One region of the Lentzea sp. NPDC058436 genome, then DNA from elsewhere that is predicted to be linked to it. Evidence: riboswitches for the same ligand, from Rfam matches in the RefSeq annotation. Region 1 holds a riboswitch; the other holds the start of a gene.

What was found. Region 1 has a riboswitch for cobalamin ahead of ACFWN2_RS45850 (FecCD family ABC transporter permease). Riboswitches for the same ligand answer to the same signal wherever they lie in the genome.
Region 2: it holds a riboswitch for cobalamin, as region 1 does, so the genes downstream of both, ACFWN2_RS34220 (putative cobaltochelatase) here and ACFWN2_RS45850 (FecCD family ABC transporter permease) in region 1, are expected to answer to the same signal.

The regions. Positions count from the first base shown of each region.
Region 1 covers NZ_JBHXLF010000042.1:466-7,864, reverse strand. The annotation lists gene ACFWN2_RS45865 (S8 family serine peptidase) at 1-3,017, shown strand, start outside; gene ACFWN2_RS45860 (3-isopropylmalate dehydrogenase) at 3,307-4,344, shown strand; gene ACFWN2_RS45855 (YciI family protein) at 4,410-4,829, opposite strand; cobalamin riboswitch at 4,911-5,058, shown strand; gene ACFWN2_RS45850 (FecCD family ABC transporter permease) at 5,092-6,114, shown strand; gene ACFWN2_RS45845 (ABC transporter ATP-binding protein) at 6,114-6,854, shown strand; gene ACFWN2_RS45840 (ABC transporter substrate-binding protein) at 6,851-7,399, shown strand, end outside.
Region 2 covers NZ_JBHXLF010000014.1:133,256-140,654, reverse strand. The annotation lists gene ACFWN2_RS34245 (8-amino-7-oxononanoate synthase) at 1-118, opposite strand, end outside; gene ACFWN2_RS34240 (hypothetical protein) at 162-1,223, shown strand; gene ACFWN2_RS34235 (zinc-binding alcohol dehydrogenase family protein) at 1,207-2,040, opposite strand; gene ACFWN2_RS34230 (helix-turn-helix domain-containing protein) at 2,123-2,629, shown strand; gene ACFWN2_RS34225 (threonine aldolase family protein) at 2,637-3,599, shown strand; cobalamin riboswitch at 3,630-3,766, shown strand; gene ACFWN2_RS34220 (putative cobaltochelatase) at 3,805-5,709, shown strand; gene cobO (cob(I)yrinic acid a,c-diamide adenosyltransferase) at 5,850-6,464, shown strand; gene ACFWN2_RS34210 (cobyrinate a,c-diamide synthase) at 6,505-7,399, shown strand, end outside.

The DNA.
Region 1 (7,399 bases):
AGAACGACACGGCCGCCACCGCGGACCAGGTCGTCGGCCAGCTCAAGAGCGCCGACACGCAGACCAAGGAGCTCTACCGCACCTCCAACGGCGTCCCCGGCGTCGTCGTGAAGGCGGACGCGCAGAAGGTTCGCGAACTGGCCCAGCGCCAGGACGTCCTCGCCGTCTACCCGGTCGTGCCGAAGAAGCGCCAGAACTCGAACGCCGTCCAGCTCACCAGGACGCTCAACGTCTGGCAGCAGTACGGCAAGCTCGGTGACGACGTCCGCGTCGGCATCATCGACACCGGCGTCGACTACACGCACGCGAACTTCGGCGGTCCCGGCACGGTCGAGGCGTTCAAGGCCGTCGACCCGACCAAGGCCGACCCGAACTTCCCGACCGCCAAGGTCGTCGGCGGCTACGACTTCGTCGGTGAGACCTACGACGGCGAGAGCACCGACCCGGCGATCAACACGCCGAAGCCCGACCCCAACCCGATCGACTGCAACGGCCACGGCTCGCACGTCGCGGGCACCACGGCCGGTTTCGGCGAGAACGCCGACGGCAGCACGTTCAAGGGTGACTACACCAAGCTCGACGCCGCGAAGCTCAACGAGATGAAGATCGGTCCCGGCACCGCGCCGAAGGCCCAGATCTTCGCGCTCAAGGTCTTCGGCTGCGACGGCTCGACCAACGTCACCTCGCAGGCGCTCGACTGGTCGCTCGACCCCGACGGCGACGGCGACTTCTCCGACCACCTCGACGTGGTCAACCTGTCGCTCGGCTCCGACTACGGCGCCCCGGACGACCCCGACAGCCTGTTCGTCAAGAAGCTGTACAAGGTCGGCGTCATGCCGGTCTTCTCCGCGGGCAACGGCGGCGACCTCTACGACATCGGCGGCTCGCCGGGCAACACGCCCGAGGCGCTGACCGTCGCCTCCACGCGCGACTCGTACGTGCTGCGCGACGGCGCCGAGGTCAAGGGCCAGGGCCTCAAGCCCGGTCAGTACAGCCAGAGCTTCACCGGCTACCTCGGCTACAACAAGGAACTGCCGGTCGCCAAGGTGACCCAGGCGGGCAACACCGACGGCTGCGTCGCGATCACCGACAACGTCGCGGGCAAGTTCGTGTGGCTGGAGTGGGACGACAACGACGCGACGCGCCGCTGTGGTTCGGCCGCCCGCGCGAACAACGTGCAGGCCGCGGGCGGTCAGGGCGTGCTCCTGTCGTCCACTTTGGAGAACTTCGCGGCGGGCATCGCGGGCAACGCGGCCATCCCGATGTTCCAGTTCACCGGCTCGGCCACCGCGGCGGTCCGCCCGGCGCTCGACGCGGGCACGCTGGTCGTCCGCCTCGCGGGTGACCTGCGCACCTCGACGCCGACGTACGACCAGTCCATTTCGGACACTCCGAGCTCGTTCACCAGCCGCGGCACCCGCGGCCAGTCGATCAAGCCGGACGTCGCAGCCCCCGGTGACACGATCTCGTCGACCGCCGTCGGTTCCGGCAACGACCGCCTGGTGATCTCCGGTACGTCGATGGCGTCCCCGCACGTCGCCGGCATCGCCGCCCTGGTCCGCCAGGCGCACCCGGACTGGACGCTCGAGGAGGTCAAGGCCTCGATCATGAACACCGCCGGTGCGGACGTGAAGGAGAACGGCAAGACCTTCGCCCCCAACCGGGTCGGCACCGGCCGCGTGGACGGCAAGTCCGCGATCGACAACCAGGTCCTCGCGTACGTCGAGGAGGACAACGGTTACGTCAGCGCGAACTTCGGCGTCGTCGAGGTCTCGAAGCCGGTCTCGCTGTCCAAGACCATCAAGATCGTCAACAAGTCCACGAAGTCCGTGGAGTACAAGGTCGGCTACACCGCGGCCACGACGATCCCCGGCGTGAGCTACGTGCTCTCGCAGGACAAGGTGAAGCTGAGCCCGCGCGGCATCGCGCGCGTCAAGGTCACCCTGAAGATCACCGACCCGAAGGCCCTGCGCAAGACGGTCGACTCGACGGTCGAGCCGCTCCAGCTCGACGTGCCGCGGCAGTTCCTCGCGGACGCCTCCGGTCGCGTGACGTTCACGCCGACCGCCGGCGCCACGGTGCCGCTGCGCCTGTCGGTGTACTCGGCGCCGAAGCCGGTCGCGGACATCAACACCGCGTCCAGCCTCAAGTTCCGCGGCAACGACAAGCAGGCCGTGCTGAACCTGACCGGCAAGGGCATCGACCAGGGCTCGGGCTCGCAGGCCTACCGCTCGCTGGTCAGCGTTCTCGAACTGCAGGCCCAGTCGCCGAAGCTGCGCGACTGCCGCCGCAACGTCACCGAGAACTGCGCGCTCAACGAGACCGCCAAGGGCGGCGACCTCCGCTACGTCGGCGCGGCCTCCACGGCCCCGCTCGCCAAGGCGCAGGGCAAGCCCGAGGAGGCGCTGCTCGCGTTCGGTGTCGCGACCTGGGGCAACTGGTACAACCTGGGCAAGAACACCATTCCGTTCGTCGACATCGACACCAACGGTGACGGCACCGCGGACTTCGAGGTGTTCGCCACCCGCCTGACCGACACCGACCTGCTGGTCGCGTCCACCGTGGACCTGAAGACGGGCGAGACCGTCGACATCCAGGGCGTGAACGGCCTGTTCGGCGACGTCGACGCGAACGTCCAGGACACCAACGTCGTCGTCCTGCCGGTGCTGCTGAGCGCACTCGGCATCGACGCGACGAAGGACACGGCGCGCCTGTCGTACGTCGTGGGCACCGCGGGCTACTACGTGGCGCCGGGCAACGCGAACAAGCTGATCGACGTGATCGACCGCAACCTGTCCTTCGACCCGCTCAAGCCGGGTCTGTGGGCGCAGGGCGGCGGCGACGCGGCGCTCTCGTACGTCGCGAAGCCGGGCACCGCGCTCGTGGTGAACAAGGACGAGGCCGCGCTGAAGGCCGACAAGTCCGAGGGCCTGCTGGTCCTCAACCACCACAATGCCAACGGTGACCGCGCGTCGGTCGTCACGGTGAAGTCGAGCGGCCGGGGCGGCGCCTACTAGTAGCCCGCCAGGTCGGATGTTTCACGAGAGGCCCGGTTCTCCCTCGGAGAGCCGGGCCTCTCGGCACGTCACGGTCCGGAACTGCCTGCCGTCACCCCTTGACGCGACCCCGTTCCTGCGGTCGAGTGACACCCGAAAGTGGGGTATAGGCCGTGTGGGTGTCCCGCAGTACGGGAGATAACACCCCGATGGGGTGTCCGGCATGCGGTGAGCGCCCGCGATGCCGGTAGCCTTTCGCGTGAGGAAAATAGTCCCACCAATTGGGGACTGACACCTGGGAGGTGTGTGGATGCGGCTCGCAGTGATCCCAGGAGACGGGATCGGGCCCGAGGTCATCGCTGAGGCCCTGAAGGTCCTCGGAGAGGTCGTTCCGGCGGCCGAGATCACTCGCTACGACCTCGGCGCGGCGCGCTGGCACGCCACGGGAGAGTTGTTGCCCGAGTCGGTGCTGGGGGAGCTTCGCCAGCACGACGCGATCCTGCTCGGCGCGGTCGGCGACCCGTCGGTGCCGAGCGGAATTCTGGAGCGCGGGCTGCTGCTGCGGCTGCGCTTCGAGCTCGACCACCACGTGAACCTCCGCCCTGCTCGTCTCTACCCCGGTGTCCGCAGCCCGCTCGCGGACCCGCCGGAGATCGACATGGTGGTGGTGCGCGAGGGCACCGAGGGCCCGTACGCGGGCAACGGCGGCCTGCTCCGCAAGGACACGCCGCACGAGATCGCCACCGAGGTCTCGCTGAACACCTCGTTCGGCGTCGAGCGGGTGGTCAGGGACGCGTTCGCGCGTGCCTCGAACCGCCAGCGCCGGCACCTGACGCTGGTGCACAAGACGAACGTCCTCACGCACGCCGGCTCGTTGTGGTCGCGCGTCGTGGAGGAGGTCTCGCTGCAGCACCCGGACGTCACCGTGGCCTACCAGCACGTGGACGCGGCGACCATCCACCTGGTCACCGACCCGGGCCGCTACGACGTGATCGTCACGGACAACCTGTTCGGCGACATCCTGACCGACCTCGCCGCCGCCGTCACGGGTGGCATCGGCCTGGCCGCGTCGGGGAACATGGACGTCACGCGTCGCAACCCGTCGATGTTCGAGCCGGTGCACGGTTCGGCGCCGGACATCGCGGGCCAGGGCATCGCGGACCCGACGGCCGCCGTGCTGTCGGTCGCGCTGCTGCTCGACCACCTGGGCGAGCACGAGTCGGCGCGCCGGATCGAGGCCTCCGTGGCCTTTGATCTCGCGACCAGGGACCACCAGTCGCCTGGGGCCACCTACGCCATCGGCGACCGTCTCGCGGCACTCGTGTCGTCGAACGTCCGCACGGGCTGAGGTTCAGACGTTTTGAAGCCCGGCCGGGATCTTCCCGGCCGGGCTTCGGCGTTTCTCAGCGCTGGTCAGAGCTGGCCGTTGGCCTCACGCCACGCGCGCTCCTTCTGGATCCACTCGTTGTCCTGCGGGAACTCGTCGATCGTCGGCACGCGGCGGATCTCGGTCTTGAAGCCCGGCCCGGCCATCGGCATGCGCTTCGCCCACTCGACCGCTTCCTGGATCGAGGCGACGTTGAGCAGGTAGAAGCCGTTGAACAGCTCCTTGGTCTCGCCGTACGGGCCGTCCGTGATGACCGCCGGCTCGGAGGAGTAGTCGACGACGACGCCCTCGGACGGGTCGGAGAGGCCCTCGGCGGCCAGCAGCACACCGGCGCGGATGAGCTCGTCGTTGAACGCGCCGACCGTCTCCAGCATCTTGTCGAAGTCGAACTCGCCCATGTTCTCGAAGGCCTCGTCGGTGGCGCGCATGATCAGCATGTACTTCACGGTGTGTCTCCTCGTTCGTGTCTCGTTCGCTGACGTCCAGAGGTCGAACGGGCGCGGTGCCGGATCGACATCACACCCGGAAAATTTTCGAACTTCCTGTTTTCGCAGGTAGGGTCACCGAAGTCGTGCGTGGGGGAAGACCGGTCGAAGTCCGGCGCTGACCCGCAACGGTAGGTCCCCCTGGGCGGGGGGACGAGCCCGAACACCCGTGCACGGTGGACCGAGGAACCAACTCCTGCCGTGGACTGCGGGAAGGGCATCAGTGATCTCCAAGATCAGCGCGCTCGTCGGCGTGCTCGTCGTCAGCATCGTCGCGGGCGTGGCGCTCGGCCCCGTCTCCGTTCCGTTCGACGTCACGGTCGAGCTGCTCTGGGAGGCCCTGCGCGGCGGCACGATCCCCGCGGACCTCGTCGGGCAGTACCACATCGTCTGGGACATCCGGCTGCCCCGCGTCCTGCTGGCGGCGGTCGTGGGCGCGGGCCTGAGCACGGTCGGCGTCGCGATCCAGGCGATGGTCCGCAACGCCCTCGCCGACCCGTACGTGCTCGGCATCTCGTCGGGCGCGAGCGTGGGCGCGACGGCCGTGGCGACGCTCGGCGTGCTGTCCGGTCTCGGCGTCTACGCGCTGTCGGTCGGCGCGTTCGTGACGGGTCTCGGCGCCACGGCCCTGGTCTACATCACCGCGCGCACGAGCCGAGGGCTCACACCGTTGCGGCTGGTCCTGACCGGAACCGCGCTGGCGTACGGGTTCTCCGCCGTGGCGATGCTGCTGGTGTTCCAGGCGCCGCACGGGGAGGCGGCGCGGTCGGCCATGTTCTGGCTGCTCGGCAGCCTCGGTGGCGCGAGCTGGACGTCGTTGCCGATCGCCGCCGTCGTGACGGCACTCGGCATCGCGTACCTGATGACCAGGGCCCGGCAGCTGAACGCGCTGGCGATGGGCGACGAGACCGCGACGACGCTCGGCGTGCCGGTCAACCGGTTCCGCACGCACCTCTTCATCGTCACCGCGGGCATCACGGGCGTGCTCGTGGCGGTCAGCGGCGCGGTGGGCTTCGTCGGGCTGATGCTGCCGCACCTCACCCGCATGGTCGTGGGCGCGGACCACCGCAAGGTCCTCCCGCTCGCACCGCTCGCCGGAGCGTCGTTCCTGGTCTGGGTCGACGTGGCCGCCCGGATGCTCGCGGCGCCCGAGGAGCTGCCGCTCGGCGTCATCACGGCCGCGATCGGCGTGCCGTGCTTCATCTTCCTCATGCGCCGCAAGACCTACGTGTTCGGAGGACGTTGATGCGCGTCGACATCGACCACGTCACGGTCCGCGGCATCATCACGGACATCACCCTGCAGGCCTGCGACGAGGTCGTCGGCATCGTCGGCCCGAACGGCAGCGGCAAGTCCACGACGTTGCGCTGCGTCTACCGCGCCCTGAAGCCGGACTCGGGCGCCGTGCTGATCGACGGCGAGAACGTCCACAAGCGACAGCACATCGCCCGCGACCTCGCGGCCCTGTCGCAGGAGTCGCAGGTCGAGTTCGACTTCACGGTCGCCGAGGTCGTGGAGATGGGCCGCCTGCCGCACGAACGCGACTCCGCCCGCGACCGGCGCGTGGTGGGCGACGCACTGGACACAGTGGACGTCGCGCACCTCGCCTCACGCAGCTTCCTGAGTCTCTCCGGCGGCGAACGCCAGCGCGTGCTCATCGCCCGCGCACTGGCCCAGGAACCTCGCGTGCTCGTGCTGGACGAGCCGACCAACCACCTCGACATCCGGCACCAGCTGGAGGTGCTCGCCCTGGCGCGAGGCCTGGGCATCACCGTGCTCACCGTCCTGCACGACCTGAACCTCGCCGCGTCCTACTGCGACCGCCTGCACGTGCTCGACGAGGGACGGCTGGTCGCCTCCGGCACCCCGGCGGAGGTCCTCGTCCCGGAACTGATGGCCAAGGTTTTCCACGTCACCGCGCACGTAGTGCGGCACCCGACAACGGGAGTTCCCCAGCTCCTGTTCGACCAGGAGGTCACCCCTTGAGAACCGCACTCGTCACAGCGGCCCTGCTGCTCGTCTCCGGCTGTGGCGCCACGGTCGCGAAGGACCCCGCCGCGTCCGACCCGGTGACCGTCACGAACTGCGGCCAGCAGGTCACCTTCGACAAGGTTCCGTCCAAAGTGGTCACCAACGACACCGGCATCACCGAGATGATGTTCGCGTTGGGCCTCAAGGACCGCATGGCGGGCTACGTGGTGAACGGCCTGAAGACGGTCGACGTGCAGACCTCCCCGTGGAAGGCCGACTTCGAGAGCGGCAAGCACCTGTCCGACAAGATCTCCAAGGAGGTCGTGCAGGGCGTCAACGCGGACCTGGTGTTCGCCGGCTGGAACTACGGGTTCAGCGAGAGCACCGGCTTCACCCCGGACGCGTTGAAGGAGCTGGGGATCGGCACGTACCTGCTGACCGAGGCGTGCCGCAACGGCACCGGCAAGCAGCGCGGCATCATGCCCGCGCTGGACGCGCTGTACACGGACCTGCGCAACCTCGGGAAGATCTTCCGCGTCGAGGCCAAGGCGGAGGAGCTG
Region 2 (7,399 bases), on a different contig from region 1:
CGGCGGTGCGCGGCCTCAGGCGCCGGGTCAGACCGGCCTTGGCCCTCGCTTCAGAACGGACGTCGATCCAGTCGAACGTGGACTCACCACCGCTGGAAATCGCCTCAGTTGTGCTCACGGTCACCGCCTGAGTCTCCCATCTGCCCGCTAGCGTGCCGCTCGTGGACCTGTTCACCTTCACGCGCGCCGAACTCACCTCGCCGGTGCAGTTCGCCGGCGGCCGGTGGGTGGTGTCCGACCACGACGACGTGCGCGCCGTGCTGGCCGATCCGGTCACCTACCTGCCCGACAACGCGCTGACCGCCGTCACGCCCGTCGCGCCCTCGGCGTTGCGAGCCCTGGTCCGCGCCCGGTTCTCGCTGCCGCCGACCTTGGCGAACAACGGGTCCTCGTCGCACGCCTCTCTTCGCCGGCTGGTCGCGTCGTTCTTCACACCCGCCCGCGTCGCCGCAGCGGAGCCTCGCATCCGTGCCCTGGTTTCGGAACGGCTGGGTGGCACGGATCTCGTGCGGGACCTGGCCTGGGACCTGCCGGCGATCGTGCTGATGGAGCTGCTCGGGCTGGAGAACGTCGACATCCCCACGTTGAAGCGCTGGAGCTCCGGTTCGTTGGAGTTCTTCTGGGGCGACATCGGCCGCGAACGGCAGATGGAGCTGGTCGACGACGTCGGCGACTTCCACCAGTGGCTGATCAAGCGCTACCACGCCCGCGACGGCGAGTTGTTCTGCGCGCTGGCCGACGCCGGTGTGTCCGCAGAGGACTCCGCGGGGCTTTGCTACTTCCTGCTGATCGCGGGCCAGGAGACGACGACCCAGCTGCTGTCCACGGCGTTGCGCCGTGCGTTGCAGGACCGTTCGCTGTGGGCGCGGTTGCCGGAGCCCGGTGTGGCCGAGTCGTTCGTCGAGGACGTGCTGCGGACCGAGACGCCCGTGGTCACGTGGCGGCGGCTGACCGCGCGTGAGGTCGTGTTGTCCGGTGTGCGCGTGCCGGCCGGCGCGGAGCTCGTGTTGTTGTTGAGCGGTAAGGAAACCGACCAGCGGCACCTGGCGTTCGGATACGGCAGGCACTTCTGCCTCGGTGCGGGACTGGCACGGCTGGAGGCCGCCGTGACGTTGCGGACGGTGGCGTCGCACGAGCCGTCGCTGCACCTGACCGGCCCTGATCCGGAGTGGCTTCAGCTGCTGTCGTTCCGCGCGCCCCGGTCCGTCACGGTCGCGCGATGAGCTTGCCCCGCGTGGTGCGGGCTTCGAGTGCTTCGTGCGCCTCGGCGATGTCGTCGAGCCGGTAGACGTCACCGAGCACGGGCTTGAGGTTCAGGTTCAGCACCTCTTGCGGCGTGGTGCCGCGGGGGAGGCCCATGACCGCCACGCCCTTGCGGAAGACGTCGCTCGCCGTGACGTCCAGCGGCTCACCACTGGCGTACCCGAACACGACCATCCTGCCGGCACCGTCCCTGAGCAGCTCGAACGCCTTCCTACCGATCGCGCCGCCGATCGACTCGAAGACGACGTCCACCGGTTCGAGCCCGTCCCAGTCGTAGCCGATCCCGCCTTTGCTGGACGCGGCGAGCACGGTCGCGCCCGCCCGTTGCGCGAGCTGGACCAGCAGGCTGCCGACACCACCGGACGCCGCCTCGACCAGCACCCGGTCACCCGGCCGGATCCGTGCCGCCTTGGCCGTCGCGACCGCCGTGGTGCCCTGCAGGAAGAGTGCGAGCGCCTCGTGGTCGCTCACGCCGTCGGGCACGTCGATCGGGTGCTCGATGACGGCCTTCGTGGCGTAGGCACCGTCGCGCGGCACGCCCATGACCCGGCGGCCTTCTCCTGTGGTGCCAACGACTTCCGAGCCCAGCGTGACGGGAAGGGCCGGTCCCGGGTACCACGGGAAGAGCTCCCTGCCCTTGCCGCGGCGGATGACCGTCTCGCCGTAGTTGAGCCCGATCGCGGTGACGTCGACGAGCGTGTCGCCGACGGGGTCGGGCACCTCCTCGACGGTGAGCACCTCGGGCCCTCCGAACTCGTGGAACCGCACTGCCTTCACCTGGTCCTCCCTCAGTAAGCGGACCGTCGGTCCGTTTGGTAATATACGGACCGTCAGTCCGCTTGTGTCAAGGGAGAGTTCGTTGGAACGTGCCGATGCCGCCCGCAACCGGGCCGCGATCCTGGCCGCCGCGACCGAGCTGATCAGCTCCCGGGGCATCGAGGCCGTGTCCGTCGAGGACGTGGCACTGGCGGCGGGTGTGGGCAAGGGCACCGTGTTCCGGCGGTTCGGCGACAAGGCCGGTCTGGTCAGGGCCGTGGTCGACTCCACCGCCGCCTCGTGGATCCAGACGGCGTCGTTGGAGTGCCGCTCCGCCGGGGAGTTCGCCGGCACGCTGTTCGACCACGTGCTGGCGTCGTTGCCGCTGGTCATCGCCGTGGAACGGACGACGGTCCGCAGCTGCGAGGGCAACTTCCGGATCACCGTGGAACGCCTGGCCCGGCTGGTCGGCTCGACCTTCAAGGCGCACACCGTCCTGGCCGTGCTCCGGGGTGAGCACATCGAGTTCCTGCTGGCCCAGGGGATGACCGCCGACGAGATCCGGGCGGGCGTCATTTCACTCGCGGAGACGCTCGCGGCTGAGGTTTGATGCGGGGGTGTTGAACCGTCAGCTGTCCGGAGTCAGGAAGCGCACGCTGCTCGAAGAGCTCGGCCCCGTGCCGGACGTCGAGCCCGACCGCTACGGCGACGGCGGACCGGTGGAGGCGCTGGAGACCCGCGTCGCGCAGCTGCTGGGCACCGAGGCCGCGCTGTTCGTGCCGACCGGCACCATGGCGCAGCAGATCGCGCTGAAGTGCTGGGCGGACCGCACGCACAACCCGATCGTCGCGATGCACCCGCAGGCGCACCCGCTGCACCACGAGGACGACGCGCTGACCGTGCTGTCCGGCCTGCGCCCGATCAAGGTGCGCAACGCGGACGTCGCCTCGTGCCCCGAACCGTTCGGCACGCTGCTGCTGGAGGTGCCGGACCGCGAGGCCGGGTTCGTCCTGCCGACCTGGGACGAGCTGACCGAGGTCGTGGACGCCGCGCGCGAACGGGACGCGGTCGTGCACCTCGACGGCGCGCGGCTGTGGGAGAGCACGCACGGCCTGGGCAAGCCGCTGCCGGAGATCGCGGGCCTCTTCGACTCGGTCTACGTGTCGTTCTACAAGTCGCTGGAAGGCATGTCGGGCGCGGCGCTCGCAGGCACCCAAGACTTCGTGGACCAGGCGCGAGTGTGGCGGCACCGGTACGGCGGCATGCTGTTCCAGCAGTGGCCGGCGGCGTTGTCCGCGATGCACGGCCTCGACACGGTGCTGCCCCGCCTGGGCACCCAGGTCGAGCACGCCAAGGTCGTGGCCGCCGCCATGGGCCTGCCTGAGCCGCACACCCACCAGTTCGCGCTGCACCTGCCCGGCGACCCGAAGCGGCTGACCGAGCTGGGCGGGAAGTTCCTCGGCGGGTTCTGGCGGGACGGGACGCTCGCCAAGACCGAGGTGACGATCGCGGCGCCCGCGCTGGAGTGGACGGCGGAGGAGGTCGGGGAGGCCTGGGCGGAGTTCAGGAGCCTGATCTAGGGCGACGTCGCTCACCTGGCTGTTGGACCCGGCGGTGCGAAGTGCGACGATGCCGGGGCTGTGAGGGGAGTGCGAGGAAGCCGGTGCGAATCCGGCGCCGTCCCGCGACTGTGACCGGTTCTGGAGAGACCGGGAGTCAGGAACTCGTCCCCCTCTTATCCAACCGGCCACGGGCGTGGACACCCGAGGAAGGACTTCGCCGAGCATGTACCCCTTTTCGGCTGTCGTCGGACACGACGACCTCCGGCTCGCCCTGCTGCTGAACGCGGTGCACCCCGCCATCGGCGGTGTTCTCGTCCGCGGCGAGAAGGGGACCGCGAAGTCGACCGTCGTGCGCGCCCTCGCCGCGCTGCTGCCCGAGCTCGAGGTCTCGAAGAACTGCCGTTTCGGCTGCGTGCCCGGTACGACCGACTGCCCCGACGCGCCGCACGACGGCACCGAGAGCCGCCCGGCCCGGCTCGTCGAACTGCCCGTCGGCGCCACCGAGGACCGGCTCGTCGGGTCGCTCGACCTCGAGAAGGCGCTGACCGAGGGCGTGCGGGCGTTCCAGCCCGGCCTGCTGGCGTCGGCGCACCGGGGCGTGCTCTACGTCGACGAGGTCAACCTGCTGCACGACCACCTGGTCGACCTGCTGCTCGACGCCGCCGCGATGGGGCGTGCGCACGTCGAACGCGAAGGCGTGTCGGTCTCGCACCCGTCGCAGTTCCTGCTGGTCGGCACGATGAACCCCGAGGAGGGTGAGCTGCGGCCGCAGCTGCTCGACCGGTTCGGGTTGACGGTGGCGGTGAAGGCGGCTCGTGATGTGAGCGTGCGCACCGAGGTGATCCGGCGCCGGCTCGCCTACGAGGCCGACCCCGTCGCGTTCGCGGCGAGGTGGGCCGGCGAGGACGCCCAGCTCAAGCAGCAGATCACGGACGCGCGCCACAACCTCGCGCGAGTGTCCCTTCCGGACGGTGAGCTGCGCCGGATCGCCGCTGTGTGCGCGGCTTTCGAGGTCGACGGCATGCGCGCGGACCTCGTCGTCGCCCGTGCCGCCAGCGCTCACGCGGCGTGGCGCGGTGCGTCGGAGGTCGAGGAGGTCGACGTCGAGGTCGCGGTCCGGCTGGCACTGCCGCACCGGCGCCGGCGCGACCCGTTCGACGAGCCGGGCATCGAGGAGCAGCAGCTCGAGGACGCGATGAAGCAGGCGGCCGAGCACGCCGCCGAACCCGACGAGGGTCCGGACGACGACGGCCCCGGTGGTGGTGAGCTGCCCGAACCGCAGGAAGGCCCGAAGGGCAACGGGAACGCGCCTCAGGACCGTCCGGCACCGGAGCCGTCGCCCGCGTTCAAGGCGCGGCTGCTGGAGGTCCCCGGAGTCGGCGAAGGCGCGCCCGGCAAGCGTTCCAGGGCCCGCGCGCGCACCGGCAGGATCGTCCGTTCGTCCAAAGTGGACGGCAGTGGTCTGCACCTCGTCGACACGCTGACGAACGCCGCACCGCACCAGGCGACGCGCGGCCGCAGCGGTCCCGGCCTGCTGCTCACCGCCGCCGACCTGCGCAAGGCCGTGCGGGAGGGCAAGGAGTCGAACCTCGTCCTGTTCGTCGTCGACGCCTCCGGGTCGATGGCGGCGCAGAAGCGGATGTCGGCCGTCAGCGGTGCGGTGATCTCGTTGCTGCGCGACGCCTACCAGCGCCGGGACAAGGTCGGCGTGGTGACGTTCCGCGGTAACCAGGCCGAGGTGGCGCTCCCGCCCACCACCTCCGTCGACGCGGCGGCCACCCGCCTCAAGAAGATGCGCACCGGCGGCCGGACCCCGCTCGCGGACGGTCTGCTGAAGGCGCACAGGGTCCTGGAGATCGAACGCCTCCGCGACCCGCGCAAGCGGCCGTTGGTGGTGCTGCTGACGGACGGCCGCGCCACGTCGTCCGGACTCGGCGGCGACCCGACCAAGGACGCTCTGAAGGCCGCCGGACTGCTCGAGAAGACCGCCGTCGTGGTCGTGGACTGCGAACAGGGCCACGTCCGCCTCGGTCTCGCGCAGAAGATCGCCGAGGCGTTGCAGGGCACGTGCGTCCGGCTCGACCAGCTGTCCGCCGACCACCTCGCCGGCGTCGTCCGGGCTGCGTGAGTTCGCGCTGGTCGTCCGGGTGCCCCTTCGTCGGGATTCGGCGAAGCCCAATCACGGCGAAGCGGCGGCCGGACGACCAGCTTCCCGGCGAACTCACCGGAGTCTGCGGAGCAGCGACCAACGAGCAAGGAGAATCCCCAGTGCCTCAAGGACAACCCACCGAGGTGCCGAAGGACGGCCTGACCACCCGCCAGCGCCGCAACCGGCCGTTGCTGATGCTGCACACCGGTGAGATGAAGGGGAAGTCGACGTCGGCGTTCGGCATGGCGCTGCGCGGCTGGAACCAGGGCTGGGACATCGGCGTGTTCCAGTTCGTGAAGTCCGCCAAGTGGAAGGTCGGCGAGGAGTCCGCGTTCAAGGCGCTCGGCCGGCTGCACGACGAGACCGGCGAGGGCGGCGCCGTCGAGTGGCACAAGATGGGCGAGGGCTGGTCCTGGACCCGCAAGCAGGGCACCGAGGACGACCACGCCTCGGCCGCGCGGGAGGGCTGGGCGGAGATCGCGCGGCGGATCGGTGCGGAACGCCACGGCTTCTACGTGCTCGACGAGTTCACGTACCCGCTGCACTGGGGCTGGATCGACGTGGACGAGGTGGTCGACGTGCTGGCGAACCGGCCCGGCCACCAGCACGTCGTGATCACCGGGCGGTACGCGCCGCAGAAGCTGGTCGACGCCGCCGACCTGGTGGTGGAGATGACCAAGGTCAAGCACCCGATGGACGCCGGGCAGAAGGGCCAGCGGGGGATCGAGTGGTGAACAGGCTGGTCGTCGCTCCGGGACATCGGAGGCCCACGTGGTGAACCGGCTCGTCATCGCCGCCCCCGCCTCGGGCAGCGGCAAGACCACCGTCGCGACCGGGCTCATGGCCGCGTTGCGCCGCGCGGGTTCGCGGGTCGCGCCGTTCAAGGTCGGCCCCGACTACATCGACCCCGGCTACCACTCGCTCGCCACGAACCGGCCCGGCCGCAACCTCGACCCCGTCATGGTCGGCGAGCACCGCGTCCCCGGCCTGTTCGCGCACGGCTCCAAAGGCTGCGACATCGCCGTGGTCGAGGGCGTGATGGGCCTGTTCGACGGCCGCGTCGACACCGCCGGCATCGGGTCGACCGCGCACGTCGCCAAGCTGATCAACGCACCCGTGCTGTTCGTCGTGGACGCGCGCGGGCAGAGCCGGTCGCTCGCCGCGCTGCTGCACGGCTTCCGCGGCTACGACCCCACGGTCCGGCTCGGCGGCGTGATCCTCAACCAGGTCGGGTCGGAACGGCACGAGCAGGTGCTCCGGTCCGCGTGCGACGAGGTGGGCCTGGACGTGCTCGGCGTGCTGCCGCGCGATCCGCAGTTCTCCTTGCCCTCACGGCACTTGGGGCTCGTGACGGCGGCCGAGCACGGCGCGGAGGCGGTGTCCGCGGTCGACGCGATCGCCGCGGCGGTGGCCAAGCACGTCGACCTCGACGCGGTGCGCAGGCTGGCGAGGTCGGTGCCCGACATGGCCGTCGCCGCCTGGGATCCGCAGGTCGAGGCCGTGAGCGGCGAACCGGTGATCGCCGTCGCGGGTGGAGCGGCCTTCACGTTCGGCTACGCCGAACACGTCGAGGTGCTGAAGGCGGCGGGCGCGGCCGTGGCCGTCGTCGACCCGCTGCACGACGAGGACCTCCCGGAGGGCACGGCGGGCCTGGTCCTGCCGGGTGGGT